3 regions of the Staphylococcus sp. 510 genome follow, and region 3 is predicted to be linked to each of the others. Evidence: riboswitches for the same ligand, from Rfam matches in the RefSeq annotation. Region 3 holds a riboswitch; each other region holds the start of a gene.
What was found. Region 3 has a riboswitch for S-adenosylmethionine ahead of AC2D8K_RS03045 (methionine ABC transporter ATP-binding protein). Riboswitches for the same ligand answer to the same signal wherever they lie in the genome.
Positions count from the first base shown of each region.

Region 1 (7,025 bases), on a different contig from region 3:
CAGTAAATGAACTTTCTTAAATTCATTTACTGGCTTATATATTACTATTGATTAATTCAAATTAATTATTTTTCTGTTCTTCAATTTCTTCTAATACTGCATTCATTTTGTCAAACATAAGTTCAAATCCATGCGCAGTTGAATCATGGTATTCTTTCTTTTTCTGTTTGTATTCAAGATTGGTTAATCTTCTTTCACGTTCCATATATGATTGATAATAGAAGAACATTTGGGTGCCACCTGATTCACGTTCGAAGAATTCTACTTCTATAATATCCTCCTCGTTACTTAAGCCTGGCATACCTATTGTCATTTTAATAAATTCATCCATGACTAATTCTTCGTATGTACCTTCGATAATATTTTGTTTACCATTTCTACTATCAACGATACGATACTTACCACCTTCTTGGACATCAGCTTCAAATGATTTATTCGTACGTTTCGACGTCATAAACCATTGTTTGAGAATATCTTCTTTCGTCCAAGCTTCATAAATTGTTTCTGGTGAATATTTTAATAAACGTTCAATATCAATTTCTACATATTCATTTTCCACATTATACTTTGCCACTTTCAGTCACCTACTTTCACTCTTAATACTATTTTAACGTATTTGTTCAAACTTCCAAACATTTATACATTAAAAAAGATTGCGCTTCTACACATTTAGTCTAGTTTACCATTAAAACGCTGACTTGAAACATTTTCTCTGTACTGTTCTATTTATCAATTAAAAAACCGAGACTAAATCGTCTCAGTTTATAATCGTTTTATGCTTTGTTTTTTAATTTTGGATAACCAATTAAAATAGCAATCAATCCGCATACACCAAGCATGATAGGATAAATACTATAAGGAACGAGTAAGAATGGTGAGATGCCCGCTACTCCTGCAGCTGAAATCACTTGAGGACTATATGGTAATAAGCCTTGGAAACACCCACCAAATATATCTAAAATACTAGCTGATTTACGTGGATCAACATCATATTCATCTGCAATATTTTTAGCTAATGGTCCTGACATAATGATTGAAATAGTATTATTAGCTGTTGCAATATCTGCCACACTTACTAAACTGGCAATGCCTATTTCAGCTCCTCGTTTAGATTTCACGCGACCTCTGACTACATTTAACAACCAATCTATACCGCCATTATGTTGAATAAGTCCTACTAAACCACCAATTAATAAGGCAATCATAGCAATATCTTCCATACCTATAATTCCTTTAGATACAGCACTTAGTAATCCTTTCCAACCAAATGAGCCATCAATAAGGCCAATGACTCCAGATAAAACTGTCCCACCAATAAGGACGATAATCACATTGACACCAACTAGCGCTAGTATCAACACCAATAAATACGGAATGACTTTAACTAATTGGAAATCATAACTTTTAGAATGATCCATGGAAATTCCATTTGTTAGGAAAAATAGTACAACTATGGTTAATATCGCACCTGGCAAAACAATTCTAAAGTTTACTTTAAATTTATCTTTCATCTTCGTATGTTGTGTACGTACAGCCGCTATCGTAGTATCAGAAATCATAGAAAGATTATCTCCAAACATAGCGCCACCAACAACTGTAGCCATAGCTAAAGCTGCAGATACATCTGTAGCTTGTGCAAATCCAAATCCTACTGGTGCAATAGCTGCTACTGTGCCTACTGATGTTCCCATTGAAATAGAAACAAACATACAAATGATAAATAAACCTACTATAATTAAATTTTCAGGGATGAGAGACAATCCCAAATTTACAGTAGAAGTCACACCACCCATTTTCTCTGTAGTCGTAGAAAATGCGCCTGCTAAAATAAAGATAAGCATCATTAAAATAATATTTGAATGACCTGCACCTTTAGTAAACACTTCAACTTTAGTGGCAAATTTTTCTTTGCGATTCATCAACAAAGCAACGATTACTGTAATCGTTATCGCAACATTTAACGGCATCGTCGTGAAATCACCCGAGATGATACCTACACCTAAAAATAACAACATAAATAATAATAACGGAAATAACGCCCAAGCATTACCCTTTTTAGTTTCTTTCATCATTAGACCTACTTCCTTACAAAAAATACCTCTCTTCTTTATGATAAAGAAAAGAGGTCCATCTACAACGATTATCCCCTTATCTTCAAACCTAGATAGGTTACTGGAATTGGCACATGATTCAATGTTGCCGAAGCTTCATAGGGCCAGTCCCTCCACTTCTCTTGATAAGTGATTCATATTTAACGTTTACGTTACAAGATAATTCCTATGACGTCAATCATAAATTAAAACTTCGTCGTAAAATATTTTTCATAAATAATTAATGCAACAGCAACTACGAATAACATTGCAATAGCTATACCAAAGGCGACCCACCATTTTAAATAAAGTGATACCATCATTAAAATAATAGAAATGGTTGTCATACTAATCATCAGTATTTTAAATTGTCGTTCACGTTGTTGAGAGATCACTTTATAATCTCGATGGTTTTTCCTTTGCGTATCATCATCAATTTGTAATTTAGTTTCTATATAAAAAACAAACGTCATAGTTACCAATACAATTAAGAAAGTAATCCATGTATAATTTTGTTGAAATAATATCATCATAAAAAATACAATCCATAAACAACCGATAATAATACCTAATAACCGGTCGATTGTTTTATTAATCCATATGATATGATTTTTAATATTTTTATTAACAAAATACAGATTTTTTAATGCATTGGTAAGCGCAAATAAAAGTATTAAAATGATTAAAAACCATTGATTCGTAGTAAATAACGAAAATACAACTATAGCGATTATACCTATTATGAACGGAGCAATCCTTATAAACGTATCTTTCACCATGTTATTACCTCCTTTAGATATAAGATTTCTATTGCAATTTGTCGTATAAATTACCTATCCCTTAGATATATCTGTATTCTTTAATTAAATTCCATTCATTAAAAAGGTTAATAATTTTATATTTTTATTTTACATTAAACATATTTTTATTCCAAATTCATAATAAAATTGGATATAGTTATCATATAATTTGTCACAAAAAAATGGTCGATAAAGTATTAACACTTTATCGACCAACTGCTATTCATTAGTTAATTTGAATGCCGCCTGTCACACCGAAGACTTGTCCGGTTGTATAACTTGATTCTTCAGATGCTAAAAGTACATATGTTCCTGATAGTTCAACAGGTTGACCTGCACGGCCAAGTGGTGTATTTTTACCGAATTTCGGAATATTACGTTGTGGTTGTCCACCAGTAATTTGTAAAGGTGACCAAAATGGTCCTGGTGCCACACAATTGACACGAATACCTTTTGCGCCAAGCTCTTCTGATAAACTTTTCGTCAATGAGATAATGGCAGCTTTTGAGGCGGCATAGTCGTGTAAGATAGGGCTTGGATTATATCCTTGAACAGATGACGTTGTAGTAATTGATGCCCCAGGTTGTAAATACTCTAATGCTTTTTGTACTGTCCAAAATATTGGATATACATTGGTTTCAAATGTCTCTTTAAATGATTGAGTATCAAATCCTCGAATATCATCATGGTATTGTTGATGTCCAGCGACTAATGTTACATTATCAAGTCCACCAAGCTGTTGATGTGCTTCTTCGACCATGTCATAGTTAAATTGTTCATCACGTATATCACCAGGTATTAGCACTGCTTTTTGTCCCGCTTCTTCAATCACTTGTTTAACGTCTTGTGCGTCTTTGTCTTCACTTGGAAGATAATTAATCGCAACATCTGCGCCTTCTTTAGCATAAGCAATAGCTGCTGCGCGTCCAATGGCAGAATCGCCACCTGTGACTAACATTTTATATCCTTTTAATCGCCCGTGTCCGACGTATGATGTCTCACCGCAATCTGGTTCAGGCGTTAATTGACTTTGCAAGCCTGGAAGTGGCTGCTCTTGTTTTTCATAGTCTGTTGATTTGAATTTATTTCTAGGATCTTGTGCTGACATTTTAAATTCATCTCCTCAATTTGTATATGTTGTCATATACCCAAGGTTATCCAGATGTTAATCATATTATCTTTATACAATGTATAGTGACTATTGATTCAGAAGACGTTTCGCCAGTGTCACAAAATAAGTTGGCACTTTTTCTAAAATACGCTCATCTGGATCATATAAAGGATGATGTAAGTCATACTCACTATTAGATCCTATGAATGCAAATACACCAGGATACGTTTCTGTATAACCTGAAAAGTCTTCACCAATCGTTAATGGTAAATCCATCATTGAGACATGATAACCGATATCTTTTGCTACTTCTATCGCCATATCAGTTAATTCATCATCATTAATTACTGTTCCAGGAAGTCGTGTATATCGGCAATCTACCTGTATATTAAATGTTCGTGCTAAACCATCAGCAATATCATTCATTCGTTGTTTGATATATGCTCTATGTTCTGGTTTAAATGAACGGACAGTCCCTTGTACATAGGCTTGATCGGCAATGACATTCCATGTATTTCCACATGAAATTTCACCAATAGTAACAACTGCATTATCAAAAGCAGATAAATTTCTACTTACAATCGTTTGTAAACTATTAATCAGTTGACCTAAAGCAACGGTTGGGTCATTACCCTGTTCTGGTTTAGCAGCATGTGCCCCTTTTCCTTTAATCTCAAATTCGAAGCGATCTACAGCAGACGTAATAGGCCCTTTCTTTATAGCAAAGTCACCAATGTCCATCGTTGGATAATTATGGAATCCTAATACTGCTTTCACACCATCTAATGCCCCTGTATCTACTACCTTTTTAGCTCCATGACCTAGCTCTTCAGCCGCTTGGAATATGATTCTCACTCGACCATTTAATTCACTCTCTTGGGCTTTCAATTGTGTTGCAACCCCTAATATACTTGCCATATGAATATCATGACCACATGCATGCATGACACCTTGATTGGTTGATGTAAATTCATGTTCAACTTGCTCATTGATAGGTAGTGCGTCTATATCAGTTCTAATCGCAATCATTTGGTCCCCTTGTCCAATTTCTGCAACTAATCCTGTATCTAACGGTAAATCTAAAATTTTTATATCATGTGCTTCTAATATACGTTTAAGTCGTTGCGTAGTTTCATATTCTTTCTCTGATATTTCAGGGAATTGGTGAAATGTACGTCGCCAATTCACGTAATCTGTATAACCAGTCATTGATATCTCCATCCCTTTCAACCTAAAACTATTTTTCTATATATACTAACATAATTGTCAAACTTTTCTAAAAATATATTTTTTCCTTTTATTATAAACAAAAAACCGTACCGACAACGTCGGCACGGTCATATCAATGAACACTTTGTCCTAGTCTAATGAAAATTCATTATCCACAATGACTCTACCATCTTTAATCACTTTTTGAGCATGGTTAATACCAAAGTGATAAGGAATATATTCATGGTTCGGCGCATTCCAAATAACAATGTTAGCTTTGTCACCTTCATTGATTGTACCTGCGTCTAAATCAATTGCTTTTGCTGCATTAACTGTTACAGCATTCCAAACTTCATTTGGTGAAAGTTTTAATTTTAATGCGGCTATTGCCATTGCCAATTGTAAGTTATTAGTTACGCTACTACCAGGATTGTAGTCAGTTGCAATAGCGATAGCCCCATCATTATCTAACATGCCTCTTGCATCTGCATAATCGTTTTTATCTAAATAGAATGTCGTAGCTGGTAATAATACGGCTACTGTGTCACTATTTTTTAATTTAGCTTTACCTTCTGCACTTGAAGCAACAAGATGATCAGCAGAAATTGCATTTTCATCAATAGCTAACTCTAGACCACCAAGTGGATCAATTTCATCTGCATGAATTTTAACTTTAAATCCTGCCTCTTTCGCTTTTTGCATATAATGTCTAGATTCTTCAACTGAGAATACACCTGTTTCACAGAAGATATCTGCAAAGTCTGCATATTCTTTAACTTCTGGTAAAAGTTCAATCATCTCATTTAAGAACGCCTCATTAGACTCTGCTTCTTCTGGAACCGCATGTGGTCCTAGGAAGGTGTGTCTCATATCTAAACCGTATTTCTCTGCTAAACGATTAGATACTCTTAATTGTTTCAATTCATTTTCTTTATCTAGACCATAACCACTTTTACTTTCAACACCTAAAACACCATGTTGAATCATTGTTAGTAAATCGTGTTCAGCTTTTTTGAATAAATCTTCTTCACTTATGTCACGTGTGGCTTTAACTGTTGATAAAATACCGCCACCTGACTCTAATATTTCTAAATAAGATTTACCTTGACGTTTCAATGACATTTCATGTTCTCTTGAGCCACCGAAAACTAAGTGCGTGTGTGCATCAATCAATGATGGTGACACAACTTTACCTGTTGCATCAATCACTTGTTCAGCATCATATTTATCAGTATGTGGTCCTGAATATACAATTTTGCCATCGTTCACAACGACCGTACCATTTTCAATCACATCTAGTTGATCAAGTTCTGCACCTTTTAAAGGACGATCAGTTGATTTTGGTAAAATAAGCTCTTTAATGTTTTGAATAATTAAATCGTTCATTATTTATCACCTGCTTCATCAATCATTGGAATTTTGATGCCTTTATCTTTTGCCGTTTGAATGGCGATGTCATAACCAGCATCAACGTGTCTTACTACTCCCATACCCGGATCTGTAGTTAATACACGTCCTAATCGACGATCTGCACGTTCTGAACCATCTGCAACAACAACCATACCAGCATGTAATGAATAACCCATACCTACGCCACCGCCATGGTGGAATGAAATCCAAGAGCCACCTGCTGCTGTATTAATTAATGCATTAAGTACAGCCCAGTCACCTACTGCATCACTTCCGTCACGCATACCTTCTGTTTCACGGTTTGGACTTGCTACTGAACCTGAATCTAAATGATCTCGTCCGATAACAATCGGTGCAGAAATTTCACCATCACGCACTAATTTATTAAGTGCTAGACCCATTTTG
Region 1 is NZ_JBXVVK010000007.1:17,760-24,784, reverse strand. It holds gene AC2D8K_RS06615 (SRPBCC family protein) at 62-574, opposite strand; gene AC2D8K_RS06610 (Na+/H+ antiporter NhaC family protein) at 774-2,069, opposite strand; SAM riboswitch class I at 2,146-2,243, opposite strand; gene AC2D8K_RS06605 (hypothetical protein) at 2,297-2,869, opposite strand; gene AC2D8K_RS06600 (SDR family oxidoreductase) at 3,117-3,998, opposite strand; gene AC2D8K_RS06595 (amidohydrolase) at 4,089-5,210, opposite strand; gene hutI (imidazolonepropionase) at 5,361-6,596, opposite strand; gene hutU (urocanate hydratase) at 6,596-7,025, opposite strand, start outside.
Region 1: it holds a riboswitch for S-adenosylmethionine, as region 3 does, so the genes downstream of both, AC2D8K_RS06610 (Na+/H+ antiporter NhaC family protein) here and AC2D8K_RS03045 (methionine ABC transporter ATP-binding protein) in region 3, are expected to answer to the same signal.

Region 2 (7,025 bases), on a different contig from region 3:
TGCAGTCTGTATTAACTTACGTTTAAGTGCATGTTTAAATACGATATCAGTATAATATTGAACATTTCTTGTTGTAGGAACATTAGTAGATAATTCTGCAAGGTATTGCGGGCCACCCGCTTCACTCAAACTTCCTTCAGTCGTTAATTGATCCATTAACGTCACTACATCAATTTCTTTATTATCTTCATTTAAGTGCATCATCGCACGGAAAATATGTTGATGGGCGCCTCTATAAAATGACTCAGGAAGTAACACTTCCTGAGTTGTATTAATTAATTCCGGATCAATAATAATGGCACCTAAGACAGATTGTTCGGCTTCATTGCTATGTGGCATTTGATTTTGCTCGTACATACTATCCATTATTGATTACACCTCTATTTTCAATCCATCTTTATTGTTCTACTGTATGCACACGAATAGTACCTTCAACTTCTTTATCTAATTTAACAGGTACGTTTGTATAACCTAATGTGTGGATACCTTGTGGTAAATCCATTTTACGTTTATCTAATTTAATGTCATGTTGATCTTTAAGGGCTTGGGCAATTTGTTTCGTACTTACTGAACCAAATAATTTACCGCTTTCACCTGTTTTAGCAGATACTTCAACTTCGATGTTAGCTAATTTTTCTTTTAATGCTTTAGCATCATCAATTTCTTGTTGTCTGTCTGCTTCAGCACGTTTATTTTGTTGTTCTAATTGTTTTAAGTTACCAGGTGTAGCTTCAACGGCGTAATTATTTTTTAATAAGAAGTTATTTGCATAACCTACTGGTACATCTTTAACTTCGCCTTTTTTACCTTTACCTTTAACATCTTGTGTGAAAATTACTTTCATGCGTCTTCACTCCTACTCATTTGTTCTGTTATTGCTTGTTGTAATTGTACAATGGCATCTTCGACTGAGACACCTTTTAATTGTGTCGCTGCATTCGTCAAGTGACCCCCGCCACCAAGGGCTTCCATTGTTAATTGAACATTAACTGACCCTAATGAACGGGCTGAGATACCGACTAGGTTATCTTCACGTTTGGCAACGACATATGAAGCTTCTATACCTTCTAAACTTAACAACTCATCGGCTGCTTGTGCAACTGTAACAGGATGATAAATTTTATCATCTGAGCCATGTGCAATGGCAACACCGTTATCTTGTACTTCGACTGTTCTAATTAATTCAGAACGGTTAATGTACGTATCCACATCATCCTTTAAGAAGTGTTGTGTCAGAATGGTATCTGCACCATGTGCTCTTAAATAACTTGCGGCATCGAACGTTCTTGAACCCGTACGTAATGTGAAGTTTCTTGTATCAACAATAATACCTGCATACATAACAGTAGATTCAAGACGTGTTAAACGCTGTTCAGTTGGTTGATATTCTAGCAACTCTGTGACAAGTTCGGCTGTTGAACTTGCATAAGGTTCCATATAAACCAGTAGTGGATTTGAGATAAAGCTTTCACCACGTCTATGATGGTCAATTACCACTTTACGATTTGCTTTGTTTAAGACATTTTCATCTAGAACCATTTCTGGTTTATGCGTATCAACGACAACAACTGTTGTTTTAGATGTCATCATATCCCATGCATCGTCAGATGTAATAAATCGTTCTTTAAGTTCTGGTTTCTTATCAATTTCATCCATGACACGACGTAATGTTGGATCGATATCAGATTCATTCAACACAACATATGCTTCTAGATTATTCATTAAAGCGAATCTAGACACACCGATGGCTGCACCAATGGCATCTAAGTCAGGTCGTTTATGTCCCATTACGATGACTTTATCGCCTTCGGTTAAGATATCTTTTAATGCGTGTGAGATAACACGTGCTCTTACACGTGTACGTTTTTCCATAGGGTCAGTCTTACCACCGTAGAAACGTACGTTGCCGTTCATGTTTTTAATAGCGACTTGGTCACCACCACGACCTAGTGCTAAATCTAGACCTGATTGTGATAATTCACCTAAGTCGATAAGATTTTCAGTACCTTCACCGACACCAATACTTAATGTCAATTGTGCTCGGTAACCAACACTTTTCTCACGTAATTGACTTAAAATGTTGAAATTTGAGTCTTCGATTTCTGCTAAAATCTTTTGATTTAAATAGGCTACGAATTGGTCTGAATTATAACGTTTGAAATAAATATTATATTCTGATGCCCAACGACTAATTACACGTGTAACCATTGAGTTAATTTCAGAACGTTGTGTGTCATTCATGTTTTGCGTAATTTCATCGTAGTTATCTAAGAATAATGTTGCAATAATGGGTTTTGAATCTTCATATAGTTGGTTCGTTTGTACTTCATCTGTAATATCGAAGAAGTATAAGCAATGTTCATTGCTTGAATAACGTACTCTATAATGATAATTTTCATGTTCAATTTCTACTTCTTGAACTTTCTCCAATTGCTTTAAGATATTAGGAAATATTTCGTTTACCGATTCTGAAATAACATTAGTTGTTAAATGTTCAGACATAAATTGGTTAACCCATTCAATATGGTCGTTCTCATCTAACACAATCATCCCGATCGGTAAGTGTTTAATCGCCTTATTACTACTTGTTGTAATATGACCACTTAAACCATCCACATAACTGTCCATTTTCATAAAAGCTTGTCTTAGCAAGAATCCACTAGCAATAATCATTACTAGTAATATTCCTGCAGCTATGCCTGCCACGATTTGGTTAAATATAAACCAAACGATGACTAATGCTATAGCAGTCAGTACCATTATAATAAATGGTATGAGCAAAGCTTTTTTAGTGGATTGACGGTTCATTCTTCCACCTCTCATCACTTTTTATTATTATTGTTCATTAGTTGTTTTAAATTGATACATAAATCGATGACACCTAATAACCCTACAATGTGAGTCATTGGCGTTAATAATGTCCCTATAACCATTAATATGATAGTTACTACATTCGGTAGTCGCTTCGCTTTTCCGAAGAAATGTATCACGCTCATCCCTTGAATGTACATCACTAATGATAACACAACTTCAAAGTTTAAGACGATACTCTGGAACGTACTTGGTTGGGTCGCAAACATTACACAAAGTAAATCAATAATATAGATTGTTAATAGCGTACGATTCATCTGCCAAGCGAATAGTGGTTTGAATATTGGCGTAGCTACTTTGAATTTGCGAAGGATTGGAAATGTTATGATCAGATTAATTAAAACGAAAAGAAAAACGATAATAATGAGATAACTAGGGAGTTGGACCGTCATTTGGCGGATACTTTCTTCAAGCATCTGTCTGTAATCAGCATCTGCTCCACTTGTTAATAACATGTTATGAACGGTTTCTTTAACAGGGTTAACTAATGCGGCTGCTCTTGGGATTTTATCAAATACTTGTAATAACATGAATCCTATCAATGTCATTAAACTTAGAGATACCGTTGTTACATATAAAATTCTTTCTTTTGTTGCTCTTTCCTTAAGTAATTGTCCAATGATTAAACTCGTTAAAATCACTAAAACCATTATACTTAAGACGAATGTATTACCTAATAATGTTGTAATTATAACTGTTACTAAGGCACTAATTCCAAATGACTGAATAGATTTGTTCCATAATACGACACCTGGGATTGTTGCAAATAAACATAAAATTAAGCCGAGAATAGGTAATACATGTGTTACTAAAGCGACTATCACTAATGCTAATGTACCTATAATAGTTGCTTTAGGTTGTATTTTTGAAAACACACACGCCACTCCCATACTTTTTTTGACTATAATTACCATTTTAACCTCTTTGAAAAAAATAAACAATAAAGTACTACTGATATTTATGTCGGTCAATTCCAGCAGTACTTTAGAGTGAAATAATCTATAGTTTTTACAAATTTTTAATTAAAATTCATTACGATAAACCTTTTAAAAGCAAGCATAGTAATATGAAAATCAAATCATTATTAAAAGTAGAATTGGAAATATGGCAATTAAATTAATTAGATTAATAAAACTACTTTTTAAAACAAATTCTTTCTTAGTTAATAAATACATAATTAATGAAAATATAAGTAAAACACAACTAATAAATAGGAAATATCTACATATATCTAATCCCTTTTCAGATAGATTATTGAAGTTGAATATTATTAATGATGCTATAACTATATAATTCAATGCATTTAATATAATTATCAATTGTTTCATCTCATAGTCACCTATTTAATTTCTCGATTTGTATTCTCTTTATATACTATACTTTTAAAATCGATATTCAACCTTATAAAATTAACGTTAGAACATGGTTTTAGTCATTATCGTCGAATATGTTTCGCATTTAAAAAGTGATATAAATTAGGTGCCCAATCTTCAAAATTAAGTAAGAAACCATCGTGCCCCACATTATCTGGTACAAAAAAGTGTCGATGATATTTAAAACGTTGCCCTGTCGCTAATACTTGATCATCTGGATACAACAAATCATCTATGAATCCCATCGTTAATACCTTTGTGTCTAATGAGTTAAATACCTCATCAACATCATCTCTACCTCTATCAATATTATGACTATCTAAGACGTCCAGCAGTGTTAAATAACATGATAAATCAAATGATTCTTTGAACTTATTACCTTGATGTTGTTGATAACTAACTACCTCTTCAGGCGTGAAGCGTTGCTCATAACTTTTAGAAGAACGATAAGTTAAAAATCCTAATTGTCGGGCAATACTTAAACCTTCTTTACCTCCGATATGAATCGCTTGTCTAGCAATCTCATTAAAGGCACAACTGTACGATGATGTTTTATCTGTAGCAGCAAGTATGACCGCTTTATCCACTTGGAATCGTCGGTTATAAAGTAATTCTAGTGCTTGCATACCTCCTAGACTACCACCGATTAAAATATCTATTTTATTAAATCCTAGTGCTTCTATCCCCTTCTCAAGTGCACGTACGATATCTCTTAATGTTAAATGATCTGGAAAATGTGGATCATTATGCTTTGAACTTGAACCAAATGGACTCCCTATCACGTTGAATGTTAAAAATTGATAATCATTAATAGGCATATATCCGCCATCAATAATTTCACGCCACCAACCTGGATGTTCATCTGTACCATATGTAAGATGATTGCCAGTTAGTGCATGGCAAACTAATGCTAATGGTTGTCCAGGAAAACCTACATGTTCATATTTTAATTTTAAGTTTTGTATCGTTTCTCCAGACTCTGTCGTGAATTGGCCTAATTCTAATGTATCAACTGTATAATTCGACATATATGAATCCATCCTCCTTTAAATAAAAAAAGCTTCTTACTCTATGAAAAGTAAGAAGCGGTTCAGTACTTATCATTCGAGTGCTCGTTGGTTTTAGCACCGTACTCGTATTCTTTGTAGCCGGTTGCTGAAGCGTCTATGGGCCAAGTCCCTCAACTTCTCTGAATAAGATTTTATGATTAAGTTTTGAATAAATACATTAATTATCTAAATTTTCTAACTACTTGAATTTTAACTAACTCCATCACGAAATTCAATATGTAGACCTTGATTTCTATAGAAAGAATCTCAACAGAGCGATAAATGCAATACCACCTAAAATCGTCCAGGTTAGACTTCTCGTATAGATGGCTAATAATATAGTTGGTATTAATGCAATAATGAATGGCACATTGAGTGTATAGCCTACACTACCCTCATGTTGTTGAATCAAACCGTCCAAGACGAGCGCTGTAAAAAGTGTAATTGGAATAAAGGATAACCATCGAATCAAAACGTCAGGTAAATTCACTCGTGAAATCATCATAAATGGAATCACTCTAACTAAAATCGTAACAATACCACATAGAATAATAATGATTAACATATGTTGATCTGTCATCATCTGTCCATCACCACCCCTAATGTAGAAGCGACAACCGCAGATATAATAATCGCTACATATGAAGGCATAACAAAGCTTAACGTTAACATCATCACAATGACACATAGAATAAGCACAAGATAGATGTTGATCTTAGACTTTTTAACAGATTCAAATTGAGCAATACCTAAAAATACAAACATAGCCGTAATCGCAAAATCTAATCCTAACATCTCTGGATTCGAAATATATTTGCCGAATATAGCACCAACTACACAAGAAAAGGTCCAAAACAAATATGCTGTAATGTTTAAACCATGCAACCAACGATCGTTAATTGGCTCACCTTTTAAATAAGGTGTGATGGCTACACCAAATGTTTCATCGGTCACTAAAGAACCAAGTCCAATTCGATTCCATAAACTATAAGACTTAAAATTAGGTGCTAACGTCATACTTAATAAAAACATACGTGAATTAACAATAAACGTTGTCAACACTATCGCTGTTATCGGTGTTCCAGCTATGACTAACGCACATATAATAAATTGCGCCGCACCAGCATAAATAATTAAACAAAGTAATATAATTTCTAATAAACTAAACTTTTGAGATGCAGCAACAATACCGAATGAAATACCAACACCTGCATATCCTAATAATGTTGGAATACATTCTTTAACACCTTGTCTAAATGTGAGATGGGTCATCTTGCCTCCCCTTTCTAGTACCAAATGCATTTACGTTTAAATAATAAACTCAAGTCTAATATACAATGATGAAAACGGCAATCACTTTAGACGTCGGTATGTGTGACGTAAGACAACCATCGGTTTAAAAACGTCGCAACTAAAGCGTTTATAATATGACAGAATTTTCCGTAAACAATTAGACGTCCCCTCTATTTTTGCATCTAAATTTTACTTAATGACCCTCCCCTACCCTCTTACTTTTGATTATTCGCATAAAAAATACGCGGCAATGATGGCTCTTCATTACCGCGCATTGTATAGCTATTTATTCGCTAACAATCTAAATTATTTAGTTGGCTTTTGAATATGAGTTTTACCACCCATGAATGGTACTAAGGCTTCAGGGATTGTTACTGTACCATCTTCATTTTGGTAGTTCTCAACGATTGCTGCGAATGTACGACCTACAGCTAAACCA
Region 2 is NZ_JBXVVK010000014.1:15,148-22,172, forward strand. It holds gene dnaB (replicative DNA helicase) at 1-366, opposite strand, end outside; gene rplI (50S ribosomal protein L9) at 398-844, opposite strand; gene AC2D8K_RS10645 (DHH family phosphoesterase) at 841-2,808, opposite strand; gene AC2D8K_RS10650 (YybS family protein) at 2,823-3,761, opposite strand; gene metX (homoserine O-acetyltransferase MetX) at 4,307-5,272, opposite strand; SAM riboswitch class I at 5,339-5,444, opposite strand; gene AC2D8K_RS10660 (AzlD domain-containing protein) at 5,547-5,876, opposite strand; gene AC2D8K_RS10665 (AzlC family ABC transporter permease) at 5,873-6,565, opposite strand; gene serS (serine--tRNA ligase) at 6,893-7,025, opposite strand, start outside.
Region 2: it holds a riboswitch for S-adenosylmethionine, as region 3 does, so the genes downstream of both, metX (homoserine O-acetyltransferase MetX) here and AC2D8K_RS03045 (methionine ABC transporter ATP-binding protein) in region 3, are expected to answer to the same signal.

Region 3 (7,025 bases):
CATGACATTTGCATTAATTATAGGCTTCGTTATTGGATCTATATTTGCCGTTTATCCAGGTTTACCTCATTCCGCTTTGACATGGATCATTTCAATTGTCACTTTAATTATTGGCTTTATCGTTAGCTATGTCTTAGGACAAATAACTGCTAAAAATGAAGAACAAATATAAAAAGAAAGGCTCTCAAACACTTTGGTGTATGAGAGCCTTTTGATTATTTATTAATTATTCTTTGTTACCTTTTACTTTGTCGATAACGTTATTTACTGCTTCTTTAACTTTACCAGAAGCTTTATCTTCTTTACCTTCTTTTTCAAGGTTTTCATTATCAGTTACGTTACCTACAGTTTCTTTTACATTACCTTTTGCTTGTTCGAATTTATCTTCAGCCATGATGAATTCCTCCTAGAATTTATTTTGTAAGTTATTATGATTAATTTATACCACTATTCGTACTATATAAACATTTATTATCAAAAAATTTATATTAATTGAGTGTTTATTATGAAAATAATGCCTTTTTCATTATGTTATGCTTGCAAGAAAGGAGTGGTTTAATGTTAGTATTGATCATTCATTTATTAGCAACTTTATTAATATTAATATCTTTAATTTTAATTATTAAAAATCAATTCACTAAGCCTAATCATAATGCCATGTTACCTTCTGTACTTCTACTCATTGCTTCATTAATATTGTTATTTTATAACATATTAAAATGAGCTATTGGATAACTATGGATTGAATCAACATTTAAATATACAAAAATCCTCAAGCATTTTCGTCTTGAGGATTTTACTGTTTCAATCATTATTCTGCAGGCACAACGGCACCATCATATTTTTTATTAATGTAGTCTTTAATTTCTTTTGAACGTAAAACTTTCATTAATTCTTTAATTTTCTTATCATCTTTATGTCCATCTTTAACTGCGATTAAGTTAGCATATGGATTATCTTTAGCTTTTTCATATGCGATTGAATCTTTTTTAGGATTTAATTTTTGATCAATAGCATAGTTTGAGTTAATAATCACTGCATCTGCATCTTGTTTTTGATAGATTTTAGGCAAGAATTCTGCTGATTGTTTGTTATTAAATTTGATATCTTTTTTATTTTCAGTGATGTCACTGAATTTTGCATCTTCAATTTTAACACCTTTTTTAATTTTAATTAATCCTTCATCCACGAAGAATTTAAGGAAACGACCTTGTTCTGCAGGGTTGTTAGATACGTATACTGTTGCGCCTTTAGGTAAATCTTTTAAACTTTTATATTTTTTAGAGTAAACTGCCATTGGTTCTAATTCTACGTCACCAGCTGACTCAATTTTGTATCCTTTTTCTTTACTTTCAGTTTTTAAGTAAGGTGTGTGTTGGAAGAAGTTGGCATCTAATTCACCTTTATCTAATAATTTGTTAGGCGTTGTATAGTCATTGATTGTTTGAATATCTAATTTATAACCTTTTTTCTCTAATAATGGTTTGGCTTTTTCTAGAATTTCTGCGTGTGGTGCAGGTGAAGCTCCGACTTTAATCGTCTTGTCATCATCCTTACCTCCACATGCTGCTAATGCTACGGTTAAAGATAGTAATAATAAAATACCTAAAATTTTCTTCATTGATTTATCCCCTTTTCTTTAGCGTTTATCAATTTTATTTGTAACCCAATCACCAATAAATTGGATGATGAATACAATAATTAAGATGAAAACTGTTGAAACTAAAATAACGTCATTTTGATTTCGAGTGAAACCAGTTAAGTATGCTAAGTTACCTAAACCACCCGCACCAATAACGCCGGCAATTGCTGTAGATCCTACTAATGCAATTGCTGTTACTGTCAAGCCTGATACTAACGCCGGCATTGCTTCAGGTAGTAATACTTTTCTTACTACAGTCCAAGTATTAGCACCCATAGACCATGCTGCTTCAATTACCCCTTTATCTATTTCTTTGAAAGCAATTTCTACTAATCTAGCATAGAATGGCGCTGCACCTATGATTAAGGCAGGCAATGCACCTGTTGGACCACTTATTGTACCTAATACAACACTTGTAAATGGTATTAATAAAAGAATTAAAATGATGAACGGTATCGCTCTAAATAAGTTCACTATAAATGAAACAATTGAATAAAAAATTCTTGCAACTTTCGAATGACTCTTAGCTGATAAAAATAATAAAACACCTAAAATCAATCCAAATATAAAAGCAAATATTGTTGATACAACAGTCATATAAAGTGTTTCAACAATGGCTTGCCAAACTTCTGGCCATTGGACGTTTGGCATTGTAATCATTTCTTGGAGTATTTCTCCAACTGACTTACCCATGTCTTAACACCTCCACATTCACATGTTTCTCATGAAGATTATTTTTGAAAACTTCAAAATTTTCAGAACTTATAAAAGGTATATGGACGACTAAAAATCCTAACGTACCATTTCTTGTATTCTTAATGTCAGCTTCCAAAATGTTGACTTCAATCTGATGTGTTTTCGTAATGTACGATATAATCGGTTGAGTTGTATTTTCACCGTTAAAGTTTAATCGAACTATGTATGCATTGTTATCTAATGGTTCTAATGCATCTAATGATTCTTCAAAATCCTCATTTAAATCATCTTTTACAAATCGTCGTGTTACTTCGTGTTGTGGATTTTCAAATACCTGGCTTATTTGACCTTGTTCTATCACTCGTCCGTTTTCCATAACTGCAACTTCATCACATATTCGGCGAATGACTTGCATTTCATGCGTGATTAACACGATTGTTAAATTTTGTTGCTCACGTATTTTTAATAATAAGTCTAAAATTTCATCTGTAGTTTGAGGATCAAGTGCACTCGTTGCTTCATCACAAAGCAATACTGTCGGATCATTGGCTAATGCTCTAGCAATACCCACTCTTTGTTTTTGTCCACCAGACAACTCAGATGGATATGCATTTTCTCGACCTTTCAACCCTACAAGTTCTATTAATTCATTGGCCTTACGTTTAGCTTCTCCTCTAGATAAGCCTGCAATTTCTAGTGGGAATGTAATATTTTTAAGAACTGTTCTCGACCATAGTAAATTAAAATGTTGGAAAATCATACTTACTTTTTGGCGTTTCTTACGTAAATCTGACTTCGATAATTGACTTATATTATCTCCATCAATAATAACTTCTCCAGAAGTGGGTGCTTCTAAATTATTAAACATTCTAATTAAAGTACTCTTACCTGCTCCAGAAAAACCAATCACCCCAAAAATGGAACCGGATTGAATGTTTAAATCAACGTGATCTACAGCGAGTACGTCTTTATTTTTCGTATGATATCGTTTCACGATTTGTTTTAACTCAATCACGTTAATGCCTCCTTGTTTATAACTAATACAAATTAAAAAATGCTTCCTCAAAACTTTAGACTGTTTGAGAAAGCATTTTAAAATATCTTTCTCTCATCTTCTAAAGTTTACCTTTATGTGAATTGGCACCATTTCTATATAAGACGGTTGCCGGGCTTCGTAGGGCACATCCCTCCACCTCTCTCGATAAGAGTGTTTGCATGATTTAATTTTATTTAATCCTACCATCACGGTAGAGATTCGTCAATAATTATTTTAAATTTTCTAACAAATAAGGAACAGACCTAAATGCATACAACCTTTTCACTTCTTTATCCTTATTCATTAACATTAATACTGGTACTGACATAATTTGATGTGTTTCACTAAATTTCGGATGAAAGTTCATATCGATTTTCTTAACGGGGAGTTTCAAGATTTCATTTGCTATATCCAACATTCTTTCAGACACTTTACACGTCCCACATGTTGGCGTATACCCGAAAATAAGATGTTTTTCTTCTCCAAAATTTTCTGTCACATCGTCTATTTCTATAGATTTACTCATTCACTAAAACTAACCTTTCAGTTTTTAAATTAGGTATAAGGGATTTCTCTTTCTTGCAATTAAATCCATGTTTGGTAAGTACATGTGCTAAATAATTTTTAGGACAGTTTGCCACTTCGCAAAATGTTTTATCTACAAAAATATGTTCAGACTCACTTAAATATCGTTTGAACCATTTTCTAATTCGATCCCCTTCGTCATCTGAATCAGCTAAGACGAAAACTTGTTTACCATAAAGTGATTCTATCATATCATCGATCTTATCTATACTCATAGTACCATGCGTACAGATAATACTTACCGGTTCTGCGATGACTTGCTGCACTCGTTTTTTATCAGATTTACCTTCAACAATGATTACTTTGTTCACAATAGTCATAAGTATTCACCCTTTAAAAATCGAAAATTAACTATCACTATTCATTTCCACGAGGATTCTGCTTATAAAACATATACTGCAAAAACTTAAAATGAATTAACCATTTTATTACACTGTTAATATCATTTTTACAAATGTCATAAATGTTTTTTAATCTAAGTTCATCAAATTGTATGTACTCTTGCTTATATATTCCTTGCATTCGGGTCGCCTTTGCTTTCGCAATGGCATAAGTGTTTCCAAAATCTAAAGATTTAAAAAACACTAAAAAAACTCCTTGATACGAGATCGAGGAGTTTACTAATATTATTCGCCAATCATTTCTGAATATTGATCTGCTGATAATAATTCGTCAATTTGGCTTTCGTCGCTAATTTCTACTTTAACCATCCATGCTTTTTCATATGGTGATTCGTTTACAAATTCAGGACTATCTTCTAATTCTTCATTAACTTCAACTACTTTACCAGTAATTGGTGCATATAATTCAGATACAGTTTTTACAGATTCAACACTACCGAAAGTGTCGCCTTCGTTTAATTCATCATCAGTTTCAGGTAATTCAACGAATACGATATCACCTAACTCATTTTGAGCATATTCAGTAATACCAATTGTCGCTACATTTCCTTCAACTTTAACCCATTCGTGTTCTTTAGAGTATTTAAATTCGTTTGGTACTGCCACGATAAATCCCCTCCTAATTTTAAGTACATTTTAATGATGCCATACCCGCAATTATCAATCAACTATTATCTAAAAATTTTAAACCTTAAAATATTCGGGTTTAAAAATGTAAATTGCTATTTTTATAACTTTATTAAAATGAAAGTTCACTTTTTATAATTTGAAACAATCTACTTTTATAACCAAGTATTTTTATATTCTTCTTCTTTAAAGCCTAATGTAATCTTATCACCTAATATAGCTAACGGACGTTTCACTAACATGCCATCTGAAGCAAGTAATTCAAAACGTTCTTCGTCTGATAAGTCATTTAATTTATTTTTTAAATCTAATTCACGATATTTAGCACCGTGCGTATTAAATAATTTTTTAGTATCTACACCAGTTTTATCTACTATTTCTTTAAATTCATTTTTCGTAGGTGTATGTTGAACGATATCAATAGGTTCATAACTTACACCGTATTCATCTAAAAATTTAGCTGCTTTTTTGCAAGTTGTACAATTAGCATATTGGTAAAATTTAATCATCGATTTGCCTCCTTTATCTCTTAAATCCAATATATCATGTTATTTTAGAAAACGCTCTACTTTTTAAGCTTATTTTTTTATTTAAGTATTTCCATCCGTTATAATAAATTTACTAAACTTTTTCAAAGGAGCTTTTATAAATGGAAAGTATTAAAACAACTGAACAATTTAACAACACTGTCCAAAACGATCAACCTGTCATCGTCAAATTCGAAGCAGGCTGGTGCCCTGATTGTAAAGCAATGGATATGTGGATAGACCCTATCGTTGAAAAATATAAAGATTATGAATGGTATACTGTTAATCGTGATGAATTAGAAGATGTAACTGCTGAAAATGATGTTATGGGTATTCCAAGTATTTTAGTATTTAAAAATGGTGAAAAGTTAGCTCATTTACACTCAGCAAACGCTAAATCACCTGAACAAGTAGAATCATTCTTAGACGAAACATTCAATAAATAATATACAAAAATGGTCGAGACACTAATTAAGTATCATAAGTAACCACTTTATGGTTTATGACTTAGTTATGGTCTCGACCTTATTTGATTATAGCTCTATATAATCACTTTAATACTCTGAGATTAAATCTCTATTCTTACGTTTAGCTTTTGTCATTGGTTCTTCTAAATCGGTTAGATATAAGAATCCTGCTAAAATTTCATCATCTTCAATATTTAATGCTTTACGTATTTTAGGTTCAAAAATATATGCAGGCGATTTCCAACATGTACCGATACCCGCTTCATAAAGTAATAACATTAAATTTTGGGCAAATGCACCGAATGCAAAGTAATTTTCTCTATTTTGACGTTGTCTTGGATCAGCTTTCATAATCAACAACAACATACCGCCTAATTTCGTCACTTTATCATAATGATCTGCTCGCTTTTCAGGACTATTTGGGAAAGCAAAGCGTGTAATATCTTCACTCATATTTCCTAATCTATCTTTAGAAACATGTACAACTCGCCAAGGTTCTCTCATACCATGGTTAGGAGCATCGGTAGCTTTTTCTATAGCTTCATATAAAGCATTATCATCGATAGTCATATCGTGTTTAAACTTCTTGACGCTTCTTCTATTTGATATTGCATCTTGTAGTTCCAATCATATCGCTCCTTCTTCGTTCATTGATAATCTTTATCAATTATAAATTATATTTAGGCTTTGTTCAAATTGTCTACTTACTTATTATAGAAATCTATTTGTTTTTTCAATTCTTCTATGTGAATTTGTCCTGGAGCTTGCGGTTCATTTAAGCAACCATAGGATACAGTACCACCAAATACGCCCTGTGCCGTGCGACTAACTATGCCAATATCAGACATTGCTATGCCAATAATATGTTGATTTAAAGCATCAGCAGAGTCTTTGACCGCTTCTAATAGATGTAATACATCTTTTTCGTCATTTGGCATGACAGCCACTTTTAAATAGTCTGCTTCAAATTGATGCATTTTATAATAAGTGAATTTTAATTCTTCTAATGACGGTGTTTCATTAAAATTATGATGTGATAGTACC
Region 3 is NZ_JBXVVK010000003.1:7,783-14,807, reverse strand. It holds gene popT (polyprenyl-phosphate transporter PopT) at 1-172, shown strand, start outside; gene AC2D8K_RS03065 (CsbD family protein) at 227-397, opposite strand; gene AC2D8K_RS03060 (hypothetical protein) at 559-723, shown strand; gene AC2D8K_RS03055 (MetQ/NlpA family ABC transporter substrate-binding protein) at 812-1,621, opposite strand; gene AC2D8K_RS03050 (methionine ABC transporter permease) at 1,640-2,335, opposite strand; gene AC2D8K_RS03045 (methionine ABC transporter ATP-binding protein) at 2,328-3,353, opposite strand; SAM riboswitch class I at 3,444-3,546, opposite strand; gene AC2D8K_RS03040 (thioredoxin family protein) at 3,604-3,900, opposite strand; gene AC2D8K_RS03035 (toprim domain-containing protein) at 3,893-4,279, opposite strand; gene gcvH (glycine cleavage system protein GcvH) at 4,586-4,966, opposite strand; gene AC2D8K_RS03025 (arsenate reductase family protein) at 5,143-5,496, opposite strand; gene AC2D8K_RS03020 (thioredoxin family protein) at 5,637-5,960, shown strand; gene AC2D8K_RS03015 (nitroreductase family protein) at 6,069-6,608, opposite strand; gene aroD (type I 3-dehydroquinate dehydratase) at 6,686-7,025, opposite strand, start outside.